DNA from 4 places in the Protofrankia sp. Cj5 genome. Region 3 is predicted to be linked to each of the others. Evidence: riboswitches for the same ligand, from Rfam matches in the RefSeq annotation. Region 3 holds a riboswitch; each other region holds the start of a gene.
What was found. A riboswitch is a leader RNA that binds a small molecule or an ion and turns the genes downstream of it on or off. The one in region 3 is predicted to bind cyclic di-AMP.

Region 1 (7,506 bases), on a different contig from region 3:
TCAGGCGCGGCTGCGCGCTCTCGACGTCGCGGCCTGACTCCGTGACGGCAGCTGTGCCCTGTCGCGTTCGGCAATCGCCGCGTTGAGACGACCGAGAAGCGTTCCGAAACTGTCGCGTTCGTCCTTTTCCCAGCCGCTCACCAAGCCGCTGATGCTCGTTACCCGCGCTGCCCGGGTGACGACGTAGCGATCGCGTCCGCGTGCGCTCAGGGTCACCAGGCTGGCCCGGCGATCGGTGGGATCGGTGGCGCGTTCCACCAGCCCCTCGGTGGCCAGTGCGGCGACCTGGCGGCTCACCGTCGAGATGTCGAGGGCGAACACCGCGCCGAGGGTGGTCAACCGTACCGAGCCGTGGTCGTACAGATAGCTGAGAAGCAGATAGGCGGAACGGTCGAGAGGCGGGCCGGAGCCGTCCGCGATGGCCATGCGGAACCGTTCGGCCCGGCGGCCGAGCACGGCCAGCTCATGCTCGATCTTCTCCAGCGCCCGATGATCGAGTGCTTGTTCATTGTCCACCTCGGCCTCATCCCTACGCCATGTCATCCGTCCGCGGCGTCTCGGATCTCTACAGATTCTTGTGGATACACCATCGGCGCGAAGCGGGTGTCCTGGGGCCGCCGCGGCGGATCCGTGGAGCGGCCGCTGGCGCCTGGCCGCGTCCGCCCGGCTGGTCGCCGTTGGCGTCAACCCGCACAGGTGTGTGCCAGACCACGGCTGTGGTGCCCGACTCGTCCACGCCACGTGTCGAATCTGCCGAATCAACGGCTCTCGGTGTGGTTCGGTTGTCTGGTGGCGTCGAATCCGCTCAAAGCCGGGAAAGAGCTGTGGAGCAAGAACCGTCGACGGGTGCTGGTGGCCGCTGGCGTGGTCGTCGTTGCCCTCGCCTACGGGCATCACTCACCCGAGGTGAAGACCGAGCGCGCCGAGATTCCGGCGGGCTACGAGTCCGCGGGCCGGGAGCTTGCGGTCCACGCCGAGGCCAAGCCCGAGAAGCCGGTGCCGCTGCTCCTCGTCCTGCATGACGACGAGAGTGACGCGGCGACGATCGAGAAGGACAGTAAGGTGTCCGCGCTTGCTGATCAACAGAAGTTCGCTCTGGTGTATCCGGAGGCGGTGGCCAGTACCTGGCAGACCAACGGTCAGGACGCGCGGTATCTGTGGGACGTGGTCCGTTACGTCGCCAAGGAGCGATCGAACATCGATATGTCCCGGATCTACATCTGGGGTGCGGGAGAGGGCGGCCGTCTCGCGCTCACGGTGGCCTGCGGCCCGCTCGACCCCGCCCAGCAGCCACTGTTCACGGCGGTCGGGACGGTGAACACGGTCGGGCCGCTCCCCGCGTGTCCTTCACGGGTCCATGTCAAGTCAGTGGCTCTTGCGCCAGGGCGGAAATGGAACGAAGCCACGACCAGCGAGCTGTGGAAATTCTCAAAGGACATCAAGGGCTAAGCGGTCGCCGCTCCCTGATCGAACGCCCTATTGCCGGTCGCTCTAAGCGGCCACCGAAGGCCACGCGATGATGGTGTTTTCGCGTGGCCTTCGGTCTGAAGCGAGCTGGAGATCCCGGCAATTTGTGGATCAATCCTCGACCCGCCTCGTCGGCTGTCGTTGAGAGGGCTCCCGCCGGTCGGCTTGGCCGGGGGGGTGGCACGGCCGACCAGCGGGAGCCCAGGACCTCCGCCGGCCAAGCGCACTGTGGGGGGGGTTCAGTGCGAAAGGCCGGGGAAGCCCGTGTTCCGCCGGGCATTGCGAGCCGGGGGGGTTGGCTCGATCCGACCAGCGGAAGTCTTTGGAGACATCCAGTTGTGGTTTGGGACCGCCAGACCGGTGTTTATATCGACAACACCGATCTGGCGGTGAGGTTCACGCGTGACCGGAGGGGGAGGACACGCGTGAACCCGCTATATGTTTTTCAGAGGCTGACTGCGTCAGTCATATCAGTGAGATGAAGGAGTCAACGAGCGAGGCCGCTGGCCGCTAACTGACCCGGCCGACTGAGTATGACGTGGTGTAGATATCTCTGAGCGAAACGACTTCACCGGACTTTGGTGCCGCCCACATCTTGCCACCGCCGGCATAGATGCCGATGTGGTAGATGTTTCCCGGCGTACCAAAGAAGATGAGGTCGCCGACCTGCTTATTGTACTGCGACACATGGGCCGTGGCTTCGTACTGTTCTTCCGCGGTGCGGGGGAGACTGCGGCCGAGCTGTTTGAAAACATACTGAACCAGGCCGGAACAGTCGAAGGAGTAGGGGCCCTCCGCACCATACACGTAAGGCTTGCCGGCTTGCTGCGCGGCCAGATAGACAGCTCTTTCACCGAGCGATCCGACTGGCATCGTAGCATCCGCTGTATCGGAGGTGGATACCCGAAACGCGGCAGCAGCGGCCGAGCCGGCGGCCTGCGCCGGAGGCGCGGGGACCGAACTGGGCACCACCGTCATAGTACCAACGTTCGAGGAGCGAGCCGACTGCAGGGCATCCGTTCCGTCGAAGATAGCAGTGATCTGTGTGGTGGTGAGGACCTTGGCAGTGTAGCTCGCAAAGCCCTGCTCGTTAGTATACAGGTGCTTGAATGTTGCCCAGCCGTCAGGCAGCTTTACCTGAATTTTGATGAGCTGGTTTGACAGCGGCGCGTGGGTCGTCCCGTCCTCGAGGGAGAAGCCCATGTCAATGGGCTGGTCGGCCTGTACTGACACGTCCGGATTAGTGACCCTGAGCGCGACACCTGACTTGGGGTGCAGGTCAGCCTGATCGATCACATGGCTGGTGATGGACCCGGGGCCAACCGAGGTGGCCGGGTTGATAACGGACGTGCGCAGACCGGCGAGTGACGCCTGGCTTCCGAACTGAGAGCCAAGGGTGATCCGGGAACTGACCGAAGTCTCGTCCATCCCTGAGTCGGTCGGGGCGCAGCCGGCCAGCGCGACGCCTGACACCGCAACCGTGCCGGTTGTCATCGCCGCGACCGCGGCACGTGCCCGGACGCGGCCGGGGGCCGACGGCGGAGCGGGCGCGCGGTGCCTACCGCGGGCTGGACGCCCAGGTGTCTCGGCCTGAGGTCGCAGCGAGGACAGCGACGCCGTCGGCGACGAACATGGCCATATTGCCGGATCAAGCTGCACATCGGGCGCAGACAAGACTGTGATCCTTCCCGTTCGCCTGCGAGGTGAGCTGTCGGGTTCGGGCTGGGCTGCCCGGTGGGCCGTGCGACCAGCACACGACTCACTTCACCCCTAGGTCGGCACCGTGGCTCGGTGCCAACCGGTGGAGGATGGGTCCCCCGCTCCTGCCCTGGTGACGACTCGGAGGGGACACCGGGGCCGTGGGCAGGATTCGGCGTTCGGCCCGGTGTTGTCGTGACGTCGGCGCGAGACTAGTTCAAAAGGATGGTGCCAGCAAATACTAGTCCCTCACAACTACGGCGAGTACTCGCAGAAGTGACCATAGCGGTTCCTCCCATCCTCCTTGCCGATCACTCGCCGCTCTATCTTGATCTGCTGGCCACTGCGACAGGTCGCCTAGACGGAGGCTTGCCATGCCATGACCCACAGGATGCGGAAGATGACATTACGCCATAGCGGTGACGGTCCGGCGACGGGGGGGTGCTTGAGTGCCGACAGCTATATATCGCTGACATGTAGTAGCGAAAATTATCTTAATGAATAGGCTCGCTAGATTACGCACTGTGTCAGCCGTTATGGGATTTCCCGCTCCGAAATCCGCTGTGCGAGAGGATGTCCGCGGCCTGGGACGGGTCGGCGTCAGCGGCGCCGGGCGCGGGTGTCGCGGCGGGAGAGCAGGCCCGCGGTCTGCAGGACGTGCAGTTCGACCGCGAGTTCGTGAATCTCCGGGGGCAGGGAGCGGTACTGGCCGGACAGGGCCTCGACGGCCGCCTGCGCGCGGTCCGCGAGATCGTCCAGCGCCCGCTGATGGGTGCGCATCTGCGCTCGCTCGTCCTGGATCGCGCGGACCGTCTCCTCCTGCCACCGCCGGGTGCGCATCAGGCGCTCGCTGGCGTCGGCGGCCTGCCGCTCGGCATCCTCCAGCCGCCCAAGGATCTGATCGAGCTGCTCCAGTCTTGTCGCCAGCTCGGCGATAAGATCGTTACGGACCGGGTATGTCGGCTGGGTCATCGGATCGCGTCGCGGATGTCGCGGATGTCGCGGTCGACGTCACAGGTGATGGTGTGGATACGGCGGGGGGCGTCGTCATTGCCACCCACGCCCGCGTTGCGACTGAGAACGGATTGTAACCGTACGCTGCCGCTAGCCCGCGGCTGGGACGGCAGTTGACTGTGAACTCCCGCACGAAGGCCTGACACAGGCGATTACGGTAGCCGACAGCGTGGTCTCCGTGAATCCCGCTGTCGGGTGATATGTCGTTGTTCCTAGTATGAAATAGCTATCGAACGAAGCCGCGGTGCGGTCCTGCTGGGTACGGTATAGTCCTGACGGGCGGTATCCCAGCCGGGTCGGCGGGGCCGCGCCGTGGTAATTCCCATGGCCCGGCCTGTGGCACTGGTTGTGCCAGTTGTGCTGGCTCGAACGGAGGCCACCCGCGTCTGGCGGGAGCTTCGCGGCGCGGCCAGCTCGGTGGATAATTTGCCTGGTATTGTGGCGCCTTCAACACCCTGCTCAATTTTTACACACGGGACGCCACGAAACATGAGTTCGGTCGGTTTTTGGGCGTCAGCCACGCAAAAAATGATGATCGCGGCCTTCTGCTATACCGGTCAGCTCGTCGGTGTATCGGCTCCACCGGCGAGCTGACCGGACCGGCCGCGAAAGCCAGCAGCAATATTCACGAGCGTCCATCATGCTATCAGTTGATATTTGAGCGTACCACGGTACGAGGCTACAGCCAGCCATTCCGTTTGAAGGCTCGGTGCAGGGTGAAGCAGATTGCCGCCATCAAGCAGAGAGCAGCGGGATATCCCCACGGCTGCCGCAGTTCGGGCATGTGCTCGAAATTCATCCCGTAAATGGCGGCAACCGCTGTCGGAACCGCGGCGATGGCGACCCAGGCACTGATGCGGCGCATGTCCTCGTTTTGCGCGATGGCCACCTGTGTCAAGGTCGCCTGAATAATTGACGACAGCAGCTCGTCGAATCGAGCTATTCGTTCGGTGACCTGTTCGAGGTGGTCGGCCACGTCACGGAAGTATTCCTGAATGCGCGGGGCAATCCCGCCGACGTCCGGTTCGGTGAGCGCTCGCAGCGGAGCGGCGAGTGGCGTGACAGCGTGCTTGAGCTCAAGCACCTCACGTTTGAGCTGGTAAACTTTACTGGCATCGGGCGGAATCGATCGGTGAAAGACCGATCCCTCGGCGTCGTCGATGTCGATTTCAATCTTCTCGGTAACCGCCAGGTAATCGTCGACAATCTGGTCGCAGATAGCGTGGAGGACAGCCGACGGTCCGTGGCGGAGCATTTCCGGGTGCGCTTCCAGCCGGCTGCGCAGGGCTTGGAGCCCGCCATGTTCCCCATGCCGGACCGTGACTACGAAATCCTGGCCGAGAAACACCATGACCTCGCCGGTGTTGACGATCTCCGATGTCGAGGTCAGCTCCTCGTGTTCCACGTAACAGGCGGTCTTGAGGACGACGAAAAGGGTCTCCCCGTATCGCTCCAGTTTCGGCCGTTGATGGGCGGTGACGGCGTCCTCGACCGCGAGCGGATGCAGCCCGTAGACATCGGCGATATTGGACAGTTCCGTCGTGCTCGGTTCGTACAGGCCGAGCCAGGCAAAACTGCCGCGGTGATCCCGGGCAACACGCAGCGCATCGGTATGGTGGATCGATCGCGGATCGCGGTAGCCGTCCCGGTATATGTGACACGCGATCACTCGGCCGGGCGGTGTCGAAGGACTCTCCGGGCGTATGCGGCGGCGTTTGGGGACCATCCGGACCAGTGACACGGGCTTGCTCAGGGCGCCGGCCAGCCATCCTGCCGCGGTTGACGGATGGCTGGCGGCAGCCTGTGCGAACGGAAGCTGCCCGTTGTGCCGATTACCGCTGTCGTCAGCAGACTCCTTGTTGTTCATTTCCGGATCATCCTGTTCATGTCCTTCGCTTAATTGTTATGCGGTCGATAGTTATGCCGGTCTGGCTTTTTTGGGTACCAGTGTTTCGGGCGGGCGCTGGCGCGCATCGCCGTGCGGTCGAACGGTGCTTCGCTGGCTGGCGCCACGGCATTGAGTAACCATCCTGTTCCAATCGGTCGCGGCTGGACTTTTTGTGGCCTTCTTGTCAGTACTTCTACCCGTACCTGCCTGATCCTCGTTACCGGCGGGGGTGCTCGACGAGCCCTTCTCCGATCATGCCCCGCTGAGAGCGTGTGGGAGATCAGGCTTTCGATCAGTGAGCCGCGTCCAGGCGGCCCCTGGCAAGGCGGGAGGCCGAAGCGATACCGGATGAGTTGTCCCGGTTTGGCCGGCAACGCAGCCAGGAGGCGGCCTGGATGCGCGAGCCGGGCAGTCCTGTTGCCGGAGCCTCTTGGCCGTTTGCCGGCCGACCGCGATGGCGACGGCGGTGGTGGTTCGCGATCTTGCGGGCGATGGGCGGTTTGTGCCAGGCCAGGTGTTGGTTGCCGTGCGCGCCGGCCGTGATTGAACAGCTGGGTGATCTGTTGTGATTGACGATGGATAGCGAAGTTGAAATGTTGGGTATAGAGTTTGTCTGATGATTAAGAGCGTCCGGCAATAGGGGTGTGGATCAAGGAGCGGGGTTGGGGTGCGTGCATCGCGAGGCTGCGCGGGGAGCCACCGGCGGTGGTGGGTGGGGGCCGACGAGCCGGGTACCCCTGTATCGCGCGGCGATGGATGGGGAGCGATGACGCGCGGCGCCGCCTGGGCGGCGCGAGCCGGACAGCCCCGCTGCCGGGCGCTCCAAGGAGCGTCGATTCAGCCGCTGGCGGCTCGGTCGTCGCCTAGCGGTCCCGTATTGGCAGTGCGCAGGCTTGGGGGTGGCAATGATGTCCACAACAGGGCCGGAGGGGACGGCGACGACCGAGAAGGCCAGAGCCGGCGAGCGGGACGATTCGAGCGGGACGTCCCTGCCTGAAATGATCAAAGCGTCGCATGACGCCGCGACACACCTTGTTGGTCTTACCTTCACCGAGGCCGCGACCTCGGGGGATCCGAGACGCGCGTTGCGAGCCGCCGACACGGCGGTTGCGGCGATCAGCGCCCATATGTACGCCGTGCAGACATCCGTCTATCCCATGGCGCGTCGCCGCCTCCCGGACAGTCGGCCGCGCATCGCCGAACTGTGTGCCCAGGGACGGGAAACCGCGTCGGTGCTACGCGGCATCTCCCAGTACATCCAGGGCGACGTCCACCGGCCGGACGAGTCGATGGGCAGGCTGCGTGAGCGTCTTGCCGAGCTTGAGGAACAGCACATCGCGGCGGAGGAGGCCCTGGTCGCCGATCTCGACAAGGCGCTCTCCCCAGACGACCGGCGCCGGATGGCCACCGCGTTCCGACGATCGATGCGGCGGGCACCC
Region 2 (7,506 bases), on a different contig from region 3:
CGTCGGCCGAGGACAACGACGCCAGGCGCCACCCGGACGCCGCGAGCCGGACAGTCCTGTTGCCGGAGCCGCTCAGTTTCGAACAGACCGTGCCCCGGGCAATCGCTCACCGGCGGGCGGTGGGCGAGGTGTTCGTCACCGACTCCCGTCAGCTCGCCGACGACGACTTCCTCTGCGCCATCCAGCTCCCGCGCGGCCACAGCCTGTGGGCGGACCGCGCCCGCGGTTTCCACGACCCGTTCGCGGCCGCCGAGGGCGCCCGCCAGAGCGCCTTCGTCGTGTTACACCGCTACCTCGGCGTCCCGGTCGGGCTGCCGTTCAGCATGCAACGCTTCGCCTTCGAGGTGCTCGACCTGGCCGCTTTCCAGGACGACGAGCGGTGGCCGCTGGCGGCGGTGCTGCGCTACCGGATCACAAACCTCCAGCTGCGCGGCGGTGAGCTGGGCAGCCTCACCCTGACCGCCGAGCTGGCGGTCGACGGGGCCCCGGCCATGACCGTCAGCGGGGATGCCGTGTTCATGTCCCGCGACGACTACGAGGCGCTGCGGGCCTTCCAGCGGGCCCGCAAGCCGATCGAACCGGGGCGGATCCCGCCGCCGGCAGCGCCGATCGACCCGGCCGAGGTCGGCCGCCGCGATGTGCGCAACGTGGTGATCGGGGAACCGCTGGAGGGGGCTGGGGACTCGGGCGTCATCCGCCACCCGGTAGTGATCGACCGGAGCCACCCGGCGTTTTTCGACCACGACTACGACCACGTGCCCGGCCCCTTCCTGGTCGAGGGTTTCCGGCAGGCCGCGATCGTGGCCGCCCTGCGCGCGGGCCTGGTCGCTTCCCCGTCGGTGGCGATGGCCGGGCTGCTGGTCGACTTCGCCGGCTTCGGTGAGTTCGAGGCGCCGCTGGCGCTGTCGGCGGTGGCCGGACCGGTGTCGGCTGGCGGCTGCGTGCCGGTCGAGGTGACGCTGGAGCAGTTCGACGAGCGGATCGCGCACGGGCGAGTGGACCTGCGCCCGTTCCCGGGCCCCGTGACGGGGGCGCCATGACCATGGCCGGCAGCCGCATGGTGGGCGGCCAGCGCGGCATGCCGCTGTCATCGGGAGCCGGGCAATGCTCAAAAAATGATCAGGCCACGTGGCCGACATGGCGGCCGAGCCGCCGGCGGCACGCGGCGCCCGTCATGCTCTATTATGTCGGCACAGACATGTGGGAAAAGACATCTGGACGGGCCTGCGGTAACAGAGCAGCGGTGAAGGGGGCGGTATGGATCTCGGCCTGCGAGGGAAACGCGCGCTGGTGACCGGCGCGTCCAAAGGCATCGGCGCGACCACGGCCGAGGTGCTGGCCCAGGAGGGCTGCGACCTGCGCTTGGCCGCACGCAGCGAGAATGTCCTGAGGGAGGTGGCGGCGAAGATCCGGGCCAACTACGGCGTCGACGTGGCTGTCCACCCCGCCGACCTGCGTGCGGCCGAGGACATCGCCCGGCTCGCCGAGGCGTCGGCCGATATCGACATCCTGGTCAACAATGCTGGTGACATCCCCGGTGGTTCGCTGGAGAACCTCGACGAAACGGCCTGGCGATACGGCTGGGAACTGAAGGTGTTCGGCTACATCAACCTGACCCGCCTGGTCTACGCACGGATGAAGGCGCGCGGCGGCGGGGTGATCGTGAATGCCATCGGAGCGTCGGGGGAGCGGCACGACCCCGACTACATCGCCGGCAGCACCGCGAACGCCGCGCTGATGGCCTTCACCCGAGCGCTGGGCGGTCGCGGGCCCCGGGACAACATCCGGGTCGTCGCGGTGAACCCGGGCCCGGTGGCCACCGAACGGATCACGACGCTGATGAAAGCGGTGGCGCACAGCCGGTTCGGTGACGAGTCCCGGATCGCCGAAATCATGGCCGACTTCCCGCTCGGGCGCTGCGCGACCACCCGGGAGATCGCCGACGCGATTGCCTTCCTGGCTTCGGAGCGCTCCGGGTACACCAGCGGGACCGTCCTCACGGTGGACGGGGGTTTGTCCGCCCGGGGGTGAGCGAGCAGGCCGGTCAGTCACCGTCTGGTCAGGCCACTTCGACATCGAGTGACATCGAAGCGATGATGTCGGCCAGTTTGTTCAGTGTCTCGGGATTGCGAAGGATCTGGATAACGACACTGAGTCGTGGATCATCGGCGATATGTAGTCGGACGTAATCGGCGGTGAACGTCCCGGCTGCCGGGTGGTGCCAGTTCAACGACCCGGAGCGGAACGTTTCCAGCCGCCGGGTAGCCCAGGCCTGGCGAAACTCCGGGCTGGCCGCTTCGATCCGCCGGATGAGGTACTGAAATTCCGGGTCATCGATGGCATCGGCGCTCTCCGACCGCAGCATCGCGGTGAGCCGGCTGACCTGCCCCTGCCAGTCGGGAATCAGTTCGTGCATCCATGGGTCGGTGCACATCAGCCACACAATGTTGCGGTCCTCCGGCGGCAACATGTCAAGGTGCGGTAGCAGCGCGACCACCCCCTTGTTCCAGGAGAGCAGATCGAGGCGCCGATTAATGATATACGCCGGGTTCGGTTCGAGCCGGCGCAGCAGCCGGTCGTAGGCAGGGGAAATCTTCAACGGGGCTGGCGAGCCGGAGAGCGGCTTCTCACCGGCAAGCTTGAACAGATGCATCGTTTCAGCCGCGGACAGGTCGAGCGCCCGTGCGATGGAATCAAGGACTTGCCGAGATGCACGCACCGGACGGCCCTGCTCCAACCAGGTGTACCATGTTGTGCTCACGCCAGCACGCTCCGCCACCTCTTCTCGGCGCAATCCTGGGGTTCTCCGGCGTCCCCGCGGCGCGATGCCCATTTGATTGGGGCTCCGACTTTCTCGACGATTCCTCAAGAATTTCCCGAGTTCCCGGTTCGCCGCTCCGCTCACAGTAGTTCCTCCCAAGGGGTCCCGCCTCAGCCAGCTGCCGCACTATCAATACCGACTTTTAGCACATGACACCAAAAAGGGTGCACTATGTCTACCTGGTGACAGGATTTCGATAGGGGCCGCCTACGGGCCGCTGCCCAGATCCGCGTGAGCGGAACTCGCGCGCTGGGCTCCCGCCTCGGGTCCTGGCGTTGGACGCGCATCAGGGAACAGCCGTCCCACAATAACGCCGCCGCTGACGAGCAACCGGTTACTGACCTGCGAAAACAGCAGCACCGCAGGTCAGGATAGGTGTCACATAGGTGCCACAGGAGAAGATCTTGTTCTTCCTTCAGGAGGAGCGACCAGGAGGAGCGACCGGCAATAGGGGCGCGGACCACGGAGCGGGGCTGGAGCGCCTGCCTCGCGAGCCGAAGGAGGACGCGCCGGAGGTGGTGGGTGGCGACCGACGAGCCGTCGGGTATCCGCGCATCGCGCGGCAATGGATGGAGAGCATGGATGGGCAGCGATGACGCGGGACGCCTGCCCCCGCCCCGCGATAACCTCGGCAATGTCGCGTCCCCTACGGCGTGTTTTCGACACGTGCCCTGGTCCCGGGCGCTCTGAGCGGCCGGGACGGCTATCTGTTCAGCAGGCTGCCAATGGCCACCCGCAGTACCTCGGGGAACAGCCGCTGGCCGATGGCCACCGGCCGCGCGATACCTGGGAAGATCCAGAAACGCCCTTTGTCGAGGCCGCGTTCGATCGCGTCGACGGCAGCGGCCGGTGTCATCATAGTGCGCTGCGAGACTGCTCGGGCCGCGGGCATGTCGTCGAGCATCGGGGTTGCCACCGCCGGTGGACAGACACAGCTCACCCGCACACCAGTCCCGCGAAGTTCATGCCGTAGCGTCTGAGCGTAAATGACCAACGCCGACTTTGTCGCACCATAGGGACCGTGTTGCGGCACCGGCAACCAGCCGAGAATCGACGAGAAAAGGACGAGCCGGCCCGATCCCCGCGCGAGATAGCCGGGTAGCGCGGCCGTCACCGCGTTGACTGTGCCCTGGTAGTTCACCGCCATGATCTTCGCGTGCACCGCGGCCGGGGTCTCAGCGATCTTGCCTGTGTACCCGATCCCGGCGGCCGTCACGAGCAGGGTGTGGTGCTGCGAGGTCACGACGTCGGCCATGGCGTCCGCATCGGTGACATCGATGGTGTGCGTCGTCACCTTTCCGGGCCCAGCGTCGTGGAGGACCTTGAGACCGGCTTCGTCCCGATCAACCGCGATAACGTCTGTGCCCTGCCGCACCAGCCGGAGGGCGAGGAGCTGTCCCATTCCGCTTCCAGCGCCGGTCACCAAGGCTCGACGGACGTCGTTCTTCGCTGTCATCGCTCATGCACCAGGTTTCTCGAGAGCCCAGCGCGCGGATCGAAAAAACCCCTGATGAGGCACCGCTCGCGCACGGTACGGTATTACGCCGCCCGCCTGAAGTCGAGTAGCCCCGCGGGGAGCCGGCGCGAACGAAAAACGGGCCCGGACAAGAAACGACGACACACCGACGGGGCCGTTTTTCCGGGTTTACCACAGACCGCCGCGGCGCGCCCGGCCCCCCAGCCGGAAGATCGATTGTGCGGGTACGCCCGGCCCGGTCCGAGAGCCGGAAGCAGGCGGCCGCTTGGGAGAGACCGGCCGTGGCCGGTCTCTCCCAAGGCTTCGCGAGAGCCTCCCGGTGAACCCGGGCCGGCCGCTCTGTCGAGATACCTGAGGCTATACCTGATATACACAGCGCTGGCGCTGGCGGATCTGACAGACGCCGTGGACGGCGCGAGGGACTCTCGCCGCGTCCTCTCCGGTCGCTAGGCCTTTCCGGTCGCTAGGCCTTTCCGGCCCAGCAGTGCTTCGACGCGTACCAGGGGCTCGTGCCCTGCTGCGCGTACAGTATCCGCGCACGCATCCACTGTTCGGACACACTGGCGTTCTGCGGCAGGCCAGAGCCACCGACAGCGTGCCACGTGCTAGGCAGGAACTGGAACAGTCCGCCGGCACCGATCGAGTTGACAACCTTCGGGTTGCCGCCGGATTCACACTGTGCAATGGCGGCCAGCACACCGTCGTTGGACGGTGCCGCACTCGCTGGCTGGGACAGCGCGACGCTGCCGCCGCCGATGGCGGCGACGAGTGCCGGTACAGCGATCAGTACCCGAGCACGCGCCTTGATTCGACTGATTCCACGAGCGCCAGAACGTACATGGGACATATTGTGTTGATGTCCTTCCCCACGCCTGCGAGGTGAGCTGTCGGATTCGGGCTGGGACTGCCCGGCCGCGCTATGCGGCTTCACCCCGAGAACGCCTGGCTTCGGCGTCCGGAAATGGTTCCCCCGTTCCTGCCACCGTATTGGTTGTCATCGGACGGGGGCAGGACTCGGCGTGCCATCCGATGCGCGCCTTCCCCTCGAAGGCACGGCGAGGACCATACGTGCCATGACCGCCCAGCAGGCAAGGCTCCGTGAAGAGGCACACAGTCCACAGCCGATGTTGCTAACCATCACGGCTGCCGGTAACGTGCGCGCACCCGCGCTTATCCATAGTTGGCCCTGGCCGGCTGGCGCAATTGTGCCGGGGCCGCCACCCAGCCAAAAAAACTGCCCCGCGCGGTAGGTGGGCAGGCGGGTCGGCTGCGTGGTTGTTCGCCGACGGTTGTTCGTCCGCCGTACGATGCCGCGGGGATCCTGCGCATCAACAGTGCCGTGTATGGTGTGGGCAATATGGCTGTCCGAACGCTGATGATCCTGGGCTCTCCGTGCGCGGGAGCCGCTTTCTGGGCGGCTGGCGGTTCTCGCCATATCGCGGTCCAGGCCTGTTGTGCGGCAGGAGCTACCGGCCTGGACCGCGATGAACGGCGCGGTTTCAGCCCATGGCACGACGGCGGCGACGGCGCACGATCCTGCGGGCGCCGATCGCCACCACGAACGCGATGATCGCGGACGCGGTGGGGACAGACGACGGGGGAACAGCTATCCCGCCTTCGCCCGCGGAGACAGCGCCCTTGGGCACCGGCATCGTTGTGGCCGACGGCCCTGGCGCGGATATAGCGGTGGCGGCAGTACCGTTGTTGGTGTCGGTGTCGGACACAACCTGATAGCGGGTCAGCATGCCGGCGGTGATGTGCTCGTTCACGTGGCAGTGGAAAAGCCAGATGCCGACGTCGTCAGGCACCATGTCGGCCACGGCCATGGTGCCGGGGAGCAGCGGAACGGTGTCCATACGCATGCCGCCCACGATCGCGTCGTTACCGTGCCAGTGCGGCGTGTGCATATCCGCCTCGCCGCCCATGCTCATCAGGTACCACCGGACGTGCGCACCCTTTTTCATAGTGATCATCGGCTCGTTGCCAAAGACGTAGCCGTTGATGGCATGCCGCATGTTGGAACGCTCGAAATCAGCATCGTTCAGCGCCGGGTACGGCGGCTTGGCAAAACGGCGGAGATTCTCCTGAAGATACGGGCTCCAATTCTCGTTGACGATCGAGAACAGCGCGAAGATCTCGCGGTCGACGTCGACGGGGCTACCGTCTGGCCGCGCCTTCCCTTTTCCGGTGACAACCATCGGGCCGGTGAGCCCGGCATAGGTGTCGGTGACCTCGTTGGTATGGGAGTGGTACATCCACATGACCGAGCTGCCGTCGTGCGGGCCCGGACCCGCTCGATCGGGCACCAGCCAGGTGTACGTGTGCGTGCCTCCGGTGGGTACGGCGTCGTCGAGCTTGTCCACCCCGGAGGTGTTGTCCGCGTACGGCGTGCCCTCGTTCGCCTTGGTGTAGAAGACGCCGTGCGGGTGCACGCTGTCAGAAATCCGGCAGGCGTTGCGGAACACGACTTTGATGGTGTCGCCGACCTCGGCGCGGATCACCGGGCCCAAAAAGCCCAGATACGCATCCTGCGGGAGGCGCGGCGCCAGACCGCTGAAGCTGGCGTCGGTGTAACCACGGTAGAGACACTTGAGGTAACTCGTCCCGATCCGGCCGGGCCCGGACTGGACGTATGTCCTTGCTATCGGGTCGAATGCCTGGCCGGTGATAGCATCGCGTCCCTCGGGGGCGTAGTTCCAGACCACCTCGTCAGCACCGATGTAATAGGTGCGCACTCGACCGGTCGGGTGGAACTCCTGGCCGGCGGCGTCGTTCCAGTAGGATGATCGTTCTCCCGTCGCGCCCGTGCCGCCGGCCGCGGTCGCGGGCCCGATCGCGGCGGGCCCGAGGGCAAGCACAAGCGCGCTCCCGACCACCGCTCTGACGCACATCCGCTGCCTGGCACGAACGGTCGTCTCCGCGGACCGTGACGACGACTGCCTCCTTACGCGTACCCGGCTGGCGGTCCGGCCGCCGATACCTGTGCGCCGCATGGCGCGCAACTTATCAATCACGGAGCGTGACAGTAACCCTCCGTGACTTCCCCTGCATAGTGAGAGTCCACAATCCGCCAAAGGATGTGGAAGATGGCACTACGCACGCGCACCGGTCGGGCAGCCGGTCGGCGACACACGCTGGACGGGGCGGGCAGGAGCTTTCAGGCTGCTCGTGGACCGGGTCGCGGATCGCCCGGCCGTGTTGGCAGCCG
Region 3 (7,506 bases):
CCGTGTGCTCGGCCGCGGCCAGCGCGTCAGCCCGCGCCAGGCCTGTCATGGTGACGGGCACGGCCTCGTCAGCCTCGGCTGGGAAGGAGCCGCCCAGCACGCTCACGCAGGAAATGTGGACAACGCGGCCGACACCAGCACGTTGGCATGCGTCCAGGACGCTGGCCGTGCCCGCTACTGTGATCCTGCGTAGTTCACCGTCCGTAAGCGGAACCGACCGGCTCGGCACGCCAGCGCGGACCGCGGTCAGTTCGCCGCCGCCGCCTGTCCCGACCGCTGCCGCATGCACGACAAGATCCGCTCCGACAAGGAGCTTCTCCCAGTCACCCGGATGGGTGACGTCGGCCACGACGATGCCGGGACCGCGACGGACGTCTACCGGCACGACGTCGTAGCCGCGTAGCCGGAACTCCCGCGCAACCGCGTCCCCGATGAATCCGCCAGCGCCGGTCACCACCGCACGAACCACGTCGCCCCCTCTCGCCCCTGGGGTCCACCCGGTGAAACACAGACCGCGGGGATCCACTTTCTCGGAAGATCGGTTCACGATCCACCGGGTTCCCTGGCCCGGACACACCCGGATCCATCAAGATCCACTAGATAGACCTAACGCACCGTCACGCCCAACGCGTCGACAGGTCGCTCCAGTCGCATGATATCGACCCTACGTGATCGGCACCCAAGAGTAACCGCTTTTGAGAACCGATGGCTGTGACCGTCCGAACGCAATTGCCGGCATCATGCGGCGTACGCCAGCGCCCGACAAGCAGCGAAATATACGTTAAAAGCGACTGGTAACAGGGGACGCGGCCACGCGGGGCTGGGGTGCGTGCGCCCCGGCCCCGCTCGGTGACTCCTAGGGCGTCCCGAAATCCTGCGTCCAGTACATCCCGTAGCTGCCCCCCACGCCATAGCCGACGCCGATCTGCTTCAACGAGCAGTTAAGGATGTTCTCACGGTGCCCGGCGCTGTTCATCCAGCCGGTCATGACCTCAGCGGGAGTGCGCTGCCCAGCCGCGATGTTCTCGGCCGCGATCGAGAACTGGTACCCGGCGGCGGCCATACGCTGGAACGGCGTCCGGCCGTCCTGGCTTGTGTGACTGAAGTAATTGTGGGTGGCCATGTCATCGCTGTGCGCCTGGGCCGCGGCTGTCAGCCTGGAGTCAACGGTCAGCGGAGCACAGCCAGCTTTAGCTCGCTCGGTGTTCGTAAGCGTTACCACCTGGGATACCGGGTCTGCCGGCGCCGCCTCGGTGGCGGCGACCGGTATGGCCGGCGCGGCCGTGCGCGCGGGATCTGTCACCGTGGCCTGCGCGCCCGCCGCGGACCGCGGCTGCGGGCTCGGCACGAACGACGGCGACGGGATGATCGCCGGTGCGGGCGACGCATGTGCGTCCGAGGTGCTTGCCGGTGCGGGCGTGTTAATGATCCGCATTCGGCTCGTCCGTACCCACGGGGTCCGCGATCCATTGAACACGGCCTCGTTCAAGGTGTATATGCCGTCAGGTACCGAACGGGTATCGAGACTGATCTCATATGGGGCAACCGGCGCCACCCGGACGATCGTGCCGGGCCCTCGCAGAACGTAGGCCACCCACGTCTGCGCGTCGGCTGGGACAGCGGTGCGAATCTGAACGGTCCCGCTGACCGTGCCGCGGTCGACAATCTGCCGCGATACAGATTGAGCCGCAAGCTCAACCGGTGATGTCGACGACATCAGGGCCGAGGAGGCAGTCGAATTGTCCGCGGCGGCGGGCCCTCCCCCGTGGACAAGCTGAGTCAGAAGCAGCCCGGTCGTGGCAAGAACAAGAACGAATACTGCCAGGACAGCACCGGACCAGCCCTGCCGGGAACGGCGATGTCTGCGATGTCGATCCATGGAACCTTCCGTATGGTCGGTCCCCCCCGCGTCGTGTCCCCTCCGCATCCCCTCCAGCAGGGACAAGGGTAGCGAGTACTAGGCATGGCGAGCCATCTGATATCGCTTTTGACCGAATAGTCATGAGCAGATCGGGCCAGCGTATCGCTGTGCCTGAGGAGCCCGAGGACGCGCCGTATCGGATAAGCGACCAGCGGCCCAGGCCAGCTACCCCCGGTAGCGCCGGAACGGGCCCGCCCGCGATACCGACGACGCTGGAACTCAACCGCCGCCTCGCCCCGCCTCGACCGGGAACATCGCGACCGGGAACATCGCGGCAGCGCCGGCAATCCAGCCGTGGTGCCCGCTCCCGCACGCCCAGGGGCAAACGTCCGCATCCGTCGGACAAACCGGGCCGCAAGCCGGGCCAGAGTGCCAAAGCCCTGGTAGAGGGCATCAGCACAGGCACGTATCCGGCCGTGACGCCGTTGGAGACAGGGCCCGCCAGACCTCGGCGCGGTAACATGACCGACTACGGCGCCAGCGGTCGCGGCCAGCACGATCCCGGACGTGGGCGCACTGTGCGACATGCCCGTGTGCGGGTCTGCCGCGAGCAGACCGGCAACGAACAGGATCGTGTCACCAGGCAGCCAGAAATCGATATCGATAAGGACGCCGCTGTCGACGAATACGAGCGTGAAGATGCCAGCATAGAGCGCCGCGCCGAACGGGCCATCCACACTCACGGGTCCCGCCCGCCCCGATGACCCGCTCATCATACTCATCGTGCGGCTTCCCGCCCATGATTGCCGAACAAATCAGTTCATTACCAACCGGACAGACATGCAACCCGACTGCTCACAGGAGCCAGACCCATGCCCATCGCCACCCCGGACGTCTACGCGCAGATGCTTGACCGGGCCAAGACCGAGGCGTTCGCCTACCCGGCGATCAACGTTACTTCGTCCGAGACTCTGAACGCCGCGCTGAAGGGCTTCGCCGATGCCGGCAGTGACGGCATCGTACAGGTTTCCACCGGTGGCGCCGATTTCCTCTCCGGCACCAGGGTGAAGAACATGGTCCTCGGCGCCCAGGCGCTCGCCGAGTTCGCCCATCATGTCGCAAAGGCCTACCCGATCAATATCGCCCTGCACACCGATCACTGCCCGGCGGACAAACTCGACACTTATCTGCGTCCGCTGCTCGCGATCTCCAAGGAACGGGTTCTCAGCGAAGGAAGGCCCCCCCTCTTCCAGTCACACATGTGGGACGGTTCGGCGGTCGAACTCGAGGAAAATCTCAAGATTGCCGACGCTCTCCTGATCGAATGCCACCAGGCTGAGATCGTCCTGGAAGTGGAGATCGGCGTCGTCGGCGGTGAGGAGGATGGGGTCGTCGGCGCGATCGACGAGAAGCTCTACACCACACCAGCGGATATGTGGCGAACCGCCGAGGTTCTCGGCACCGGCGAACGGGGCCGCTACATGCTCGCCGCAACCTTCGGAAACGTACACGGTGTGTACAAGCCGGGCAACGTGAAACTCCGTCCAAGCATCCTTCGGGACGGACAGCAGTATGTCGCGCGACAGCTCGGGCTGCCAGCCGATACCAAGCCGTTCGACCTGGTGTTTCACGGCGGTAGCGGCTCCGACCCGGCCGAAATCCGCGAAGCGCTGGACTACGGCGTTGTGAAGATGAATGTGGACACCGACACTCAGTACGCGTTCACTCGGCCGATCGTCGACCATATTTTCAAGAATTATGACGGAGTGCTGAAAGTTGACGGCGAGGTCGGTGTGAAGAAACAGTACGACCCCCGCAGCTACGGCAAGGCGGCCGAGACCGGCATGGCCGCCCGCGTCGTGCGGGCCTGCGAGGACCTGCGCTCCGCCGGGCGTTCGCTCACCGGCTGAGCCGGCCGGCTCACCGGCCGAGCCGGCCGGCTCACCGGCCGAAGGAGGCGCGAGCATCGCTTTTCGCGCCTCCTTCGGCCACCACCGGATCCTCGTACCCAACCACACCGGTCCATGCCGCCCTGTCCTTCCCCGTCGTAGAACCTGTTTTGAATCACAGCTGTCGACGCTGTCGACCGCCCGGACAGAAGATTCAAAACAGGTTCCCCCAGAATGCATCGGACGATGTCGTGTGAACGCCCGCTATGAGTGCTGGGAACCCGAATTCGATGCGGCGCCGCGGGCTACGCAAACAACCTGTCCGGGTGCACGCGGTATTACTCGGGCCAGCTGCGGCACGGTGGCCACCCCGCCGCTGCCCGTGGTTTCCGCCGCTGGAAAGTGATGAGCGCGCGCCGGCGTGCGTTAGCAGCCGATCTCGAGATACGGCAAGAGCACCCAGCCCGATGTGCGCATAGTCACGAAGCGCATTCACGGCTTGTTCAGCCACCAGCGATGCTGGTTATGGTCTGCGCCGTGCCCGTCGATACGGCGGGGACACGTCGGGCGGCACGCCGAATCCTGCCCGCGCCCGACGAAAACCAAACTTGCGGCAGGAACGGGGGACCCACTTCCGGGCGTCGATACCAGGCGTCCTCGGGGTGAAGCCGTGAAAACGGCCGGGCAGTCCCAGCCCGAACCCGACAGCTCACCTCGCAGGCGTGGGGAAGGGCATTACCAATATGTCCCGTACAAGTTCTCGCGGCCGACATCGCGGAATTCGCCGGGCCCGGGTCCGTACCCGAGCCATGGTGCTGACCCCGGCCCTGCTCGCGGCGATCAGTGGTGGCATCGCGATGTCACAGCCGGCCAGCGCCGCCACCACGTGGGAGGGGCTTCGCCAGTGCGAGTCCGGCGGTGACTACACGGCCAACACCGGCAACGGCTATTACGGCGCATACCAGTTCTCGCTGAGCACCTGGCAGAGCCTGGGCTACACCGGACTGCCCAGCAGCGCATCCCCGAGCACCCAGGACGAGGCCGCGCTCAAGCTCGCCACCCAATCCGGCTTCGGCCAGTGGCCCGTCTGTGGCCGGGGCATGAGCGCCGGCCAACTCGGGGCTGGCGCCAGCTCGTCGGGCAGCGGCTCGTCGGGCACCGGCTCGTCGGGCACCGGCTCGTCAGGCACCGGCTCGTCAGGCACCGGCTCGTCAGGCACCGGCTCGTCAGGCACCGGCTCGTCAGGCACCAGCTCGTCAGGCACCAGCTCGTCAGGCACCAGCTCGTCATCAAACAGCACCGGCACCGGCTTGTCGGGCACCAGCTCGTCAGGCGCCAGCTCGTCGAGTCCAAGCAGCGCCAGCGCCAGCCCAGACAGCACCGGTTCGTCGGACAGCAGCTCGTGGCAGGCACGCTCATACGGCAGAAGCGGTTCCTCGCGTTGGGCATGGCGCGCGGCGAACGCGGCCACCCCGTCGACCGCTGTCGCTGTCGCTGCCGCTGCCACGCCTTTGACGACCGATCTGGTCGACCAGGTGCGACCGGACGTGCGGTCGTGGCAGCAGCAGATGAATGGTCTTGGTTACAACATCCAGATTGATGGTCAGTACGGACCGGAGTCGGCTGGTGCGGCGAGCCATCTCCAGGCTGACAAGGGCCTGACGGTGGACGGAATCTGCGGACCGCAAACCTGGACGGCCACCTTCAGCTGAGCCTGAACCGAACAGCTACCGCCTGACGGCTACGAAACTGATATAGACCCCGCGCACGACGAGTCGGGCCGGCCACACCAAGGTGACAACAAACACAACAGATAAACACTATAACGACCGGCCCGATTACTCGTCGTTACAAAAACCCAACACAAGCAACCCTCCAGCGGAGCTTTCCCAATCACCAGGTACAGTTCTCAGTTTGGCCCACATAGTTCATTCGGGGGATGTAGGCCAGATCCATGTAGTTCATCCGACACCCCGATTTGCTTCGAAAGAGCCAGGCTCGCTAGAGTCCTCCCCACTCGCCAGATCGGCGAGGCCGCGCGAACGGACGCCGAATCCCGTCCCCGTCCGCCGCGGCAGGACCTACCGCGAAGCCGCTAGGACGGGATCGGGGGAACCACATCCGGATACCGGAGACGCCGGTGTCCTTGGGGTGAAGCCGGCGACGCGCATGGGCGTCACCGGCCGGGCATGTTCCCAGCCCGAACCCGACAGCTCACCTCGTAGGCGACGGGAAGGACCGACCCACATGCCGTCTGTTGGCAGGCACCGCGCCCCGCAACAGTCGTCCACCGCCGTCAAGGTCCTGCGCACCACCGGTGCTGTCACAGCACTCGTGGGCAGTGGTCTCGCCGTCGCGGCCAGCCCAGCGAGCGCCGCGACCGCCGACGACTTCGCCAAACTCCGCCAGTGCGAGTCCGGTAACAACTATCACATCAATACCGGTAACGGTTTCTACGGCGCCTACCAGTTCGACGCCGGGACCTGGCATGGCCTTGGTTATTCCGGTCTTCCCAGCGACGCGCCACCGGCACTGCAGGACGATGCCGCCCACAAGCTCTACAACGCTCGCGGCTGGTCCCCCTGGCCGTCCTGCTCAGTCAAGATGGGCCTGACCAACAACGGCCCAGCACCGCAGACAGCGGCAGCCGTGCCCAGCACCGAGGTGGTCCAGCAGGCGGTTGCCCCAGCGCAGCCTCCGATGACCTTGGAACGCGCGAAGGCTCAACTGGCATCGTCAAACTTCGCCGGCACAACCCTTTCCACCGCGCTGGCCGGTGAAGTTCGCGCTGACGCTTACGTCTGGCAGAGCACGATGCGTGAGAAGAAGTTCATTCTGCAGGTGGACGGCCGCTTCGGCGGGGAATCCCAGGGTCTCGCGTCGCTGTACAGCTATCTGACCCGGGTCGACGACGGACAGACCGGTGTGGTCGGTAAGAACCTCTGGGACATCACCGTCACCAGCCCGTCGGCGCTGTGAGCGCGGGCACGCGTAAAAAGCTCCGGCAGTAGGGTGTCCGGTCAGACAGCGGCGTCCGGATGGATGGATCGCGAGGGCTGCGGAGGAGTGCGACGGAGGTGTTGGGCGGCGCGAGCCGGACAGTCCTGTTGCCGGGCGCTCTGAACCACGGTTTCCCGGCTGTCCGAAGACGATGTCGGCTTCGGCCCCCGATCCCGCGGCGGACCTGATGGCCCACCCCCCTCCCACCAGGTCCGCCGCGTGAAAGCTCCCCACGCGATGCGGCATGAGCGCGATCCGGCAGGATGGGCCTCATGACGACATCCCCCGAACGGCCGGATCTCCTTGGCGGTCCGCCTCCGACAAGGCTCGCTCTCGATCCGGCCGCCGCCAGGGCCCTCAGCGCCGGCGATGCCCCGGAGGCTGTCGCGGGCCGCTTCCCGGACTCAAGCCTTGCCTGGGCGATGTTGGCCGAGCGCTCCCTGGACGCGGGCGCGGCTGTCACGGGCTACGCCTACGCGCGGACCGGCTACCACCGCGGTCTGGACCAGCTGCGCCGTGCCGGTTGGCGCGGGCATGGGCCGATCCCGTGGTCCCATGAGCCCAACCAGGGCTTCCTGCGCGCGCTCGCGGCGCTGAGCCGTGCCGCCGCCGCCATCGGTGAAACCGAGGAGGCCGCCCGCTGCCGGGAGTTCCTCGCCGACAGCGATTCCGAGGCATCCGGCGCGCTGGGCTTCACAAGCGACTGAGCCGCTTGTGGATACCGGTCGCCTTGTACCCGGTTATAGCGGACTGTCC
Region 4 (7,506 bases), on a different contig from region 3:
TGGTCCACACGTGCCACCCGAGCGGCACCGGGAGGCTATGCGCGCCCGGCAACAGGGCGCTTGTGCCCTGGCCGGGATCAGCCGTGGACTGTTCTCACTCAGAATCCGCCTGTTGCTCCGGCCCGCCGAACGCCTGCCGGGACCCGCCGAGGGGCTCGGCCTGCTCGTCGCCGGTGGCTTCGGCGCCCGGCTGCTCGGCTTCGGCGCCCGCTGGCCCGGCCTCGCCGCCGGCCTGTGCCGCCTGGCCGGTGCCCGCCGTGACACCGACCAGTTCGCGTAGGCGTGCCTCGATGTACGGCTCGGTATAGTGCGATCTGTCCGCGATCCGCCGAACGAGGTCGTTGACACTGGAGACGGCTTCGAGGTCCGCGGTGCTCACCTGGACGAACTGGTCAAGTATCTGATACCGGATCTCCCGCCAGTTCTGCCGTAGATACTGCTCAACCTGCTGCGCCTGCTGCTGCTCCATTCGATCGCCTCCACCACGAGTCGTCGTTTTTCAGCCATGAGAGGCTCCGGCAGCAGAGCGTTCGATCAGGCAGCGGCGTCCGGGTGGATGGATCGCGAGGCCGCGGAAGGATGCGCCCTGGCATTGGGCGTGGACCGACGACAACGACGCGAGGCGCCGCCCGGGCGGCGCGAGCCGGACAGTCCTGTTGCCGGAGCCTCTCAATCTACGACACCCGAACCAGGAGTCAACCGGAAATCACGAGCGCCCGGCAACAGGGGCACAGATATCCATATCCTCCGTTGCGGATTTTCTGCGGAAAACCGCGCTTTGCCGCGAACTGTATATGCCCAGCGTGATACCCATGCGCAGGGATAACGCCGGAGGCGGCGACCGGGGTGCCGGGGTGCCCGTGCGTCGCCGCCTCCCCTCTTGTCGACCGCTCAACGAGCGCTCAACGACCACTAAGCGGCGGAATGGAACAGCGCGGCGCGGGTCCGCGGACCGACAACGCCGTCGGCCACCAGCCCGTGCCGGCGCTGATAGGCCTTTACTGTTCCAGTGGTGCGCGGCCCGAAATTCCCGTCCACCGCGACCGGGTAGCCGTACCCGGCCAACCGCCGCTGAATCTGACGAACACCAGGACGCAGGCGGGAACTGTAACGAACCACCTGCGTGCGGGGAGCCGGCGCGTCCGGTCGTGCCATTGCCACACCGGGCGCGCCGGCCTGGGCAGAAGTGTTGACAGGGCCGCTGGGAACGGCCAGGTAAGCGCTTGCTCCGCTGTCACCGCCCGCGCCGACAGCGGCGGCAGCCGCCGCGCCCCGCCCGAGGTACCGGCGGTAGGAGCCGTTGGTGTACGTACTCCATGCTCCGATGCCCTGCACGTCGCATACCCGCCTGGCGGCCTGTGCGTTGACGGCTGGATCGAACAGATCCGCCCCGCCGACCCAGCTCGCATGCGCCCGCATATTGATCTGCCATAGTCCGCGGGAATCCTCGCCGCTGGAATTGTGCGCGTCCGGGTTGCCGCCGGACTCGGCCAGTGCGACCGCGACCCAGGTTCCCAGCGGTATCCCGGCGCAGCCAGCCAGCCCCGCGTTCCTGCCAGCACCGGCGATGGCAGCGTCAGAAACAATTCCTGGAGCGACAGCGCTCGTGCTGGGCGGAGCCACGGGGCTCGCGCTCGCCGGACTCGCGGTCAGCATCATGCCCGCCGTCGCGCCGATGACACCGGCGGCGGCAGCCACCGCGCCGCGGTTGCGTTCGGGCTGCTTCCGGTGGCTTTTTCCTCGCATTTTCCGGTGACTTCTTCGGTGTGTTCCGCTGGATAGTGTTCCACTGGACATGAGCAGCCAGTTCACCTCAGTATCGTTGATCGGATCAGTAACGTTGATCGGCGCGTACCCGCCTGGCGGTCCGGCCCGGTCATCACCCCAGCCGGCCGACCAGATAACTCGCGGAATAAATCTTCTGCAGTCGAACGACGGTGCCGCTGTGGGGCGCGGCCCACATCATTTCGTTCCCGGCGTAGATTCCCACATGATAGATGTTTCCGGGCTGACCGAAGAAAATGAGATCGCCGGGCTGCTTGGCATCCTGCGATATCTTCCGCGACGCCGCGTACTGGGCGTCGGTCACCCGCGGCACACTGCGGCCGAGCTGTTTGTAAATGTACTGGACAAGACCAGAGCAGTCGAAGGAGTTCGGGCCCTGCGCGCCCCACGCATACGGTTTACCCGCCTGCTTCGATGCCAGGTAGACAACCTTCTCGCCGAGGCTCCCGGCGGACAGCGACGCGCTGTCCTGCTGCGTTGACGCGCTGTTCTGGTCCTGCTGCCCCGCCAGCCCACGTGCCGGTTCCTCCGCCCCCGTGGCCCCCGTGGCGCCCGTGGCCGGACCGGGCTCCGCGGGGGCTGTCCCGGTGGCTCCCGCGGCGGTGGTGTCACCGGCCCAGGCCGGCACAGCGGCGGTGGCCTGGGGCGCATCGGTCGGGCTGTCGGCCCCGGTGTCGTTTGCCAGCGCTGGGGCTGACAAAGCGGTCAGGGCAACGGTACCGGTAGCCGCGGCGGCAACCACGGCGCGCGCGGAGCGACGGCCAAAACTGGGCTTGACCGGCTGCGCACGGTGACGACCGCGGCGGGAAATAATCGTGTCGGCCGGATCTGAGCACGCCTGATCTGCAGGCAACGATGATCCTTCCCGTACGCCTGCGAGGTTAGCTGTCGGGTTCGGGCCGGGAAGCCCGGTCGGCACGCACGGGATGTGCGGCCGGCTTCACCCCAAGGACGTCGTAGTGGCAACGACGCCCGGCGGGACCTGGGTCCCCCGCTTCTGCCCTGGCGATGGTGAGGAGGGGACACCGGGCCGAGGGCAGAACTCGGCGTCCGGCCCGGTGCTACTGAGAGCCCGGCCACGGTAGCGAACTACGCCCTGTGACCGCAAGGCCTAATTTTCCGCGAATTTCGCCGCAAGTTGGTTACCGTTCGTGTTAACCATCCGGCCAGGCAGCCCACGGACAACAACCGGAAACAGGTTGGCGCTACCAGCCGTCATGGTGCGTCTGGACGGCTGTCATGGTGCCGACGGACCACCCGGCGGGCGATCGCCCAGCGATGGGTCTCCGACGGTCCGTCATAGATGCGGAAGGGACGCACCTCGCGCAGGAAGCGCGACAACAGCACATCCCCGGAGATACCGAGAGAGCCGCAGATCTGCAGCGAGCGGTCGACGACCCGCCACACGGCCTCGGCGGTGAAGGTCTTCGCGATCGCGGTCGACTGGGCTCCGGAACGGCCCTGGTCGAGCTCCCAGCAGGCCTGCATGATCAGCCCACGGGACGCGGCGATGTCGATCTCGTTATCCGCGATCATCGCCTGAGCCATGCCCAGCTCCGCCAGCCGGGAACCGAACAGCCGCCGGTCCGCGGCCCTGGCCACGGCGATGTCCTGGGCCCGCCGGGCAATACCCAGCCAACGCATGCAGTGGGTCGTCCGGGCCGGGCCGAGGCGGACCTGGGCGTAGTCGAAGCCCTTGTCCACCTCGCCGAGCACAGCCTCGTGCGCTACCATGCAGCCGTCGAACAGCACCTCGCAATGGCCGCCGTACAGGCTTTCGTCCAGGGTCTCGATATGACGGACGATCTTCATGCCAGGGTTGCCCGCGTCGACGAGGAACATCGTCGCCCCGCCGCGCTGCCCCGGCTCGCCCGAGGTGCGGGCCATGCAGATCGCGTATCCGGCGCCGTCCGCGCCGCTGATGAACCACTTGCGGCCGTCGATCCGCCAACCGCCCGCGTCCTTCACCGCGCGTGTGGTCAGCGCGGTCGGATCCGACCCCGCTCCGGGCGCGGGCTCCGTCATCGCGAAGCAGGAACGCACCGCACCGGTTGCCAACGGCCGCAGGTAGCGCTCCTTCTGCCCGGCCGTCGCGATGACCTCGAGCAGGTGCATGTTGCCCTCGTCGGGAGCGGCGATGTTCAGCGCCAGCGGGCCGAACAGCGAGTAGCCCGCCTCCTCGAACACGGGCGCCCGGCCGCGCATGTCCAGGCCGTGCCCGCCGTACAGCGCCGGTACGTGCGGGGCGAAGATCCCCGCATCCTTGGCTGCCTGCTGGAGCCGTGCGCGCATCGCGTCGCCGCCGCGCGCGGCAACGCCCCCGAAGCGTTCCTCCTCGGGCATGACGACGGTCCGCACAAATTCGGCGGTACGCCGGGTGAGATCGTCGACCACCGGGCCGTGATCAAAATCAACGGGCACGTGCACCTCCGTCACGCCGGCTCGCGTCGCCCGCAAGGCGAGCTGTCGCGGATCCAGCTGACAATCATCGATTTTTTGCCAGCAAAGCAGGCTGGCCAGCTCGCGTACAAGGAACGGTCAACATTAAAGATCAAATCGCGGGCGTGAGTCGTCAACACTGTTGACTACAGGAGAAGGTCAAACACTCGTGACCAACAGCAATCAGCCATCTCCATCCGCATCGCCAGCACCGCACCGCTGTCGTGGGCTTCAGAGCGTGTGTGAGATCGTCATTCCGGCTCACTGATCGCAAGCCCGATCTCACACACGCTCTCAGGTCAGTCCAGGTGGTAGATACGGGCCGCGTTGTCGTGCAGAATTTTGTGGGACACATCGCCGGGCAGGTCCGCGAACGCCGCCGCGATGAACAGGTCCGGTCGGACCGCCGCGCTCGCCGGACCAGGCGACATGCTCGTCGGGTGCGGGAAGTCGGTCTCGTAGAGGAAGTTGTCGGGACCGAGGAGTTCGATCGCCTGCCGGGCGGTCTCCCGCTCGAACCAGAAGCAGCCGAAGATCTGGCGCTGGAAGTACTCGCTGGGCAGCAGGTCGTACTCGGGGTGTTCAAGTGGAACGCCGCAGTTGCGCCACTGCCAGTCCAGGGCGGCCAGGGCGTACGGGAGCCAGCCGATGCCGCTCTCGACCGAGACGAAGTTCAGCCGCGGGAAGCGGTGGCAGATCCCGGCGCAGATGACGGTCGCGATGGCCCGGGCGTTGCCCATGAAGAAGGAGACCCCGACCGAGGCGTAGTTCGCGTGCATCCCGTTACCGGGGACGTTCTTCTCGATCAGCGAGAGGTCACCTGAGGCGATGTGGAAGTTGACCGGGACGCCGAGGTCCTGGGCGGTCGCCCAGATCGGGTCCCAGTGGGGATCACCGAGCAGCGGCAGGCCGAAGAACTCGGTCTCCTGGGCCATGATCACACCTTTGTGCCCCATCGCGACCGTCCGCTCGATCTCGGCCACGCTCGCCGCCAGGTCCCAGAAGGGCAGCGCCGCCATCGGCAGCAGGCGACGCGGGTCCGCGCTCGCCCAGTCGGTCTGGTAGTCGTTGTACGCCTGGATGCAGCGCAGCATCAGCTCGGGGTCCTTGAGCCCGAGGAACCTCCCGGTGCCAAACCCCGCCACGTTGGGGTAGAGCACCTGGGCCCAGATCCCGTACTCGTCCATTCTGCGCAGCCGGTCGGGGGCGTTCCACAGCGCCGGGTCGACGTCGGCGAGCCGGCGGGGGTGCTTCGGCGGGAACTCGCCCCAGCCGGCCATCGCCCCGCCCGCCGTGGCCGACAGGCGCGCGTCGCCGAAGTACCACGCCTCCTCCTGGCGGTCGTCGTCCCAGCGGACGTGCGGGACCAGGTCACCCCACTTCGCCGTGGAGATCCGCGACGTCCACAGATCAGCGGGTTCGATCACATGGGTATCCGTGTCGATCACCCTGATGCCGTCGATCACCGACGCCTCGGCCATGACACCGTTCCCTTCACCGTTCTCGGGGGCACCTGCCGGGGCACCGAGGGCATGGCGGTCGCCCCGGCCTATGAGCGCCCTGATGTGACGAACATTATTTCTTATGAGGAAATTCAGCAAGGTCGCGGCTTTCGCCGGTCCGCTCGACGGCCATGACCGTGATCGCTTCCTCCGGGCACGAGCGGGCACCGAGCCACGCCGCCTGCGCCCGGTCGGCGGCCGCGGCGAAGGCAACGCCTCGTGGCTGGGAGAAGCCATCGTCATCGGCGTCGAACACGTCCGGAGCCAGCGAATAGCAGCGGCCGTGCCCGGTGCAGCGGGCGGGATCAATCATGATCTCCACGGCGCGCTCCTCCTCGGTCGTCGGCTCGGCGGTCATGACCGCTCCCAGGCAAGCGGCAGCGCGACCAGCCCGGCCGCGCCACCGCGCTCGAGCACCGGCTCGGCGGAGGCGAGCCGGTAGTCCGGGATACGCCGGTGCCACTCCCGCAGGGCGACGGCCATCTCGGCCCGAGCGAGATGGGAGCCGAGGCACCGGTGCGGCCCGGCCGCGAAGGAGATGTGCCGGTTGGCCGTACGGTCGAGATCGACCCGCTCGGGATCCGGGAAGGACCGGGGGTCGCGCATGGCCGCGCCCAGCGTCAGCAGCACCATGTCCCCCTTCTTCATCGGGCAGCCGTGGAACTCCACGTCGCGGGTGACCTTGCGGCCGTCCTGAATGATCGGGAAGGCCCGCAGGAACTCCTCCACCGCCGTGGGCACCACGGCCGGGTCGGTCGCCACCCGCCGCCGGTGCTCCGGTGTCGTCGCGAGATGGTGGAAGGAGTAGCTCAGCTGGCTCTTGACGGTGTCCAGACCGGCAAGGACGAGCACGACGCACATCTGCAGGATCTCGTCGTCGCGCAATGGCCGATCCTCGTAGCGTTCCGTCATGAGGTAGCTGACGAAATCCGCCGCCGGATCACGCGGGGCCGCCCGCCGGTCCGCGACCACCCTGACGAAGTACTCCGTCATCGCGCCCATCGCCGCCATCGTCCGGGCCTGGCCCGCGGGATCGCTGAAGGCGTCGAAGATCGTGTCCACCCAGTCGACGAACAGCATGTCGTCGGCCGCGGGCAGACCCATGATCGACAAGAAGACCCGGGTCGGGTACACCGCCGCGAAGTCGGCCACGAACTCGCAGCCGCCCCTGCCGACAAAGGTGTCGATGGTCTGGTTGCACAGTTCGCGCATCCGGGGGGCCATACCCGCGACCGTGCGGGGTGAGAAGGGCCGGTTGAGGATCTGGCGGTACCGGCTGTGCTCGGGCGGGGCGACATTCGTCGGAATCCAGCGGTAGCCAGGGTTCGGGTCCAGGACGATCACCGAATCACTACCGAAGATCTCGGGGGCCTGATACGCCTCCCGGCACTCCTCGTAACGGGTGAGCATCCAAAAACCGGTCCCGAAGCTGTTCCAGCAGACGGGGGCGGCCTCGCGCAGCTGCGCCATCTCCCGGACGGCGGTCAGCACCGGCCGCGGGGACATGATGTCATAGTTGATCACCGGGCAGCTGCCGGCAGGTGGCATGCCGCCCGCCGTGGACTCCGGTGTGGACTCCGGTGTGGACTCCGGTGTGGACGTGGACGCCGGCATCAGCCGATCGCCTGGCTCTGGTCGAAGGCCCGGATCTCGATCCAGCCGACCTCGAGCTCGATCTGGGTGATGACCCAGCCGTCGCCGTCCCGGCGCAGCCGGTTGCGGTAACGGCTGGACATCTGCATGACCTGGTCGGGATCGCCGGCGGCGACCTGGTGGGACG

Region 1: it holds a riboswitch for cyclic di-AMP, as region 3 does, so the genes downstream of both, MJ777_RS03450 (C40 family peptidase) here and MJ777_RS02040 (transglycosylase family protein) in region 3, are expected to answer to the same signal.
Region 2: it holds a riboswitch for cyclic di-AMP, as region 3 does, so the genes downstream of both, MJ777_RS18865 (transglycosylase family protein) here and MJ777_RS02040 (transglycosylase family protein) in region 3, are expected to answer to the same signal.
Region 4: it holds a riboswitch for cyclic di-AMP, as region 3 does, so the genes downstream of both, MJ777_RS23055 (C40 family peptidase) here and MJ777_RS02040 (transglycosylase family protein) in region 3, are expected to answer to the same signal.

Annotation. Positions count from the first base shown of each region.
Region 1 covers NZ_CAKJTO010000007.1:45,973-53,478, forward strand. Annotated here, with positions in the region: gene MJ777_RS03435 (type 1 glutamine amidotransferase) at 1-37, shown strand, start outside; gene MJ777_RS03440 (MarR family winged helix-turn-helix transcriptional regulator) at 1-516, opposite strand; gene MJ777_RS03445 (plasmid partitioning protein) at 790-1,449, shown strand; gene MJ777_RS03450 (C40 family peptidase) at 1,978-2,961, opposite strand; cyclic di-AMP (ydaO/yuaA leader) riboswitch at 3,147-3,317, opposite strand; gene MJ777_RS03455 (hypothetical protein) at 3,766-4,137, opposite strand; gene corA (magnesium/cobalt transporter CorA) at 4,859-6,046, opposite strand; gene MJ777_RS03465 (hemerythrin domain-containing protein) at 6,976-7,506, shown strand, end outside.
Region 2 covers NZ_CAKJTO010000108.1:1,036-8,541, reverse strand. Annotated here, with positions in the region: gene MJ777_RS18890 (AfsA-related hotdog domain-containing protein) at 1-1,040, shown strand, start outside; gene MJ777_RS18885 (SDR family oxidoreductase) at 1,258-2,031, shown strand; gene MJ777_RS18880 (helix-turn-helix transcriptional regulator) at 2,060-2,905, opposite strand; gene MJ777_RS18875 (hypothetical protein) at 3,226-3,417, shown strand; gene MJ777_RS18870 (SDR family oxidoreductase) at 3,525-4,277, opposite strand; gene MJ777_RS18865 (transglycosylase family protein) at 4,762-5,145, opposite strand; cyclic di-AMP (ydaO/yuaA leader) riboswitch at 5,153-5,328, opposite strand; gene MJ777_RS18860 (multicopper oxidase domain-containing protein) at 5,798-7,291, opposite strand.
Region 3 covers NZ_CAKJTO010000004.1:2,368-9,873, forward strand. Annotated here, with positions in the region: gene MJ777_RS02020 (NAD(P)-dependent oxidoreductase) at 1-469, opposite strand, end outside; gene MJ777_RS02025 (CAP domain-containing protein) at 857-1,879, opposite strand; gene MJ777_RS02030 (hypothetical protein) at 2,383-2,625, shown strand; gene fbaA (class II fructose-bisphosphate aldolase) at 2,734-3,771, shown strand; cyclic di-AMP (ydaO/yuaA leader) riboswitch at 4,314-4,488, shown strand; partial or broken gene MJ777_RS02040 (transglycosylase family protein) at 4,608-4,781, shown strand; gene MJ777_RS02045 (hypothetical protein) at 4,745-5,257, opposite strand; gene MJ777_RS02050 (peptidoglycan-binding protein) at 5,262-5,462, shown strand; cyclic di-AMP (ydaO/yuaA leader) riboswitch at 5,826-5,992, shown strand; gene MJ777_RS02055 (transglycosylase family protein) at 5,998-6,729, shown strand; gene MJ777_RS02060 (DUF3151 domain-containing protein) at 7,023-7,457, shown strand.
Region 4 covers NZ_CAKJTO010000029.1:30,754-38,259, forward strand. Annotated here, with positions in the region: gene MJ777_RS08840 (hypothetical protein) at 95-469, opposite strand; gene MJ777_RS08845 (peptidoglycan-binding protein) at 913-1,746, opposite strand; gene MJ777_RS23055 (C40 family peptidase) at 1,880-2,638, opposite strand; cyclic di-AMP (ydaO/yuaA leader) riboswitch at 2,642-2,803, opposite strand; gene MJ777_RS08855 (acyl-CoA dehydrogenase family protein) at 3,001-4,206, opposite strand; gene MJ777_RS08860 (amidohydrolase family protein) at 4,524-5,705, opposite strand; gene MJ777_RS08865 (ferredoxin) at 5,800-6,039, opposite strand; gene MJ777_RS08870 (cytochrome P450) at 6,081-7,340, opposite strand; gene MJ777_RS08875 (nuclear transport factor 2 family protein) at 7,340-7,506, opposite strand, start outside.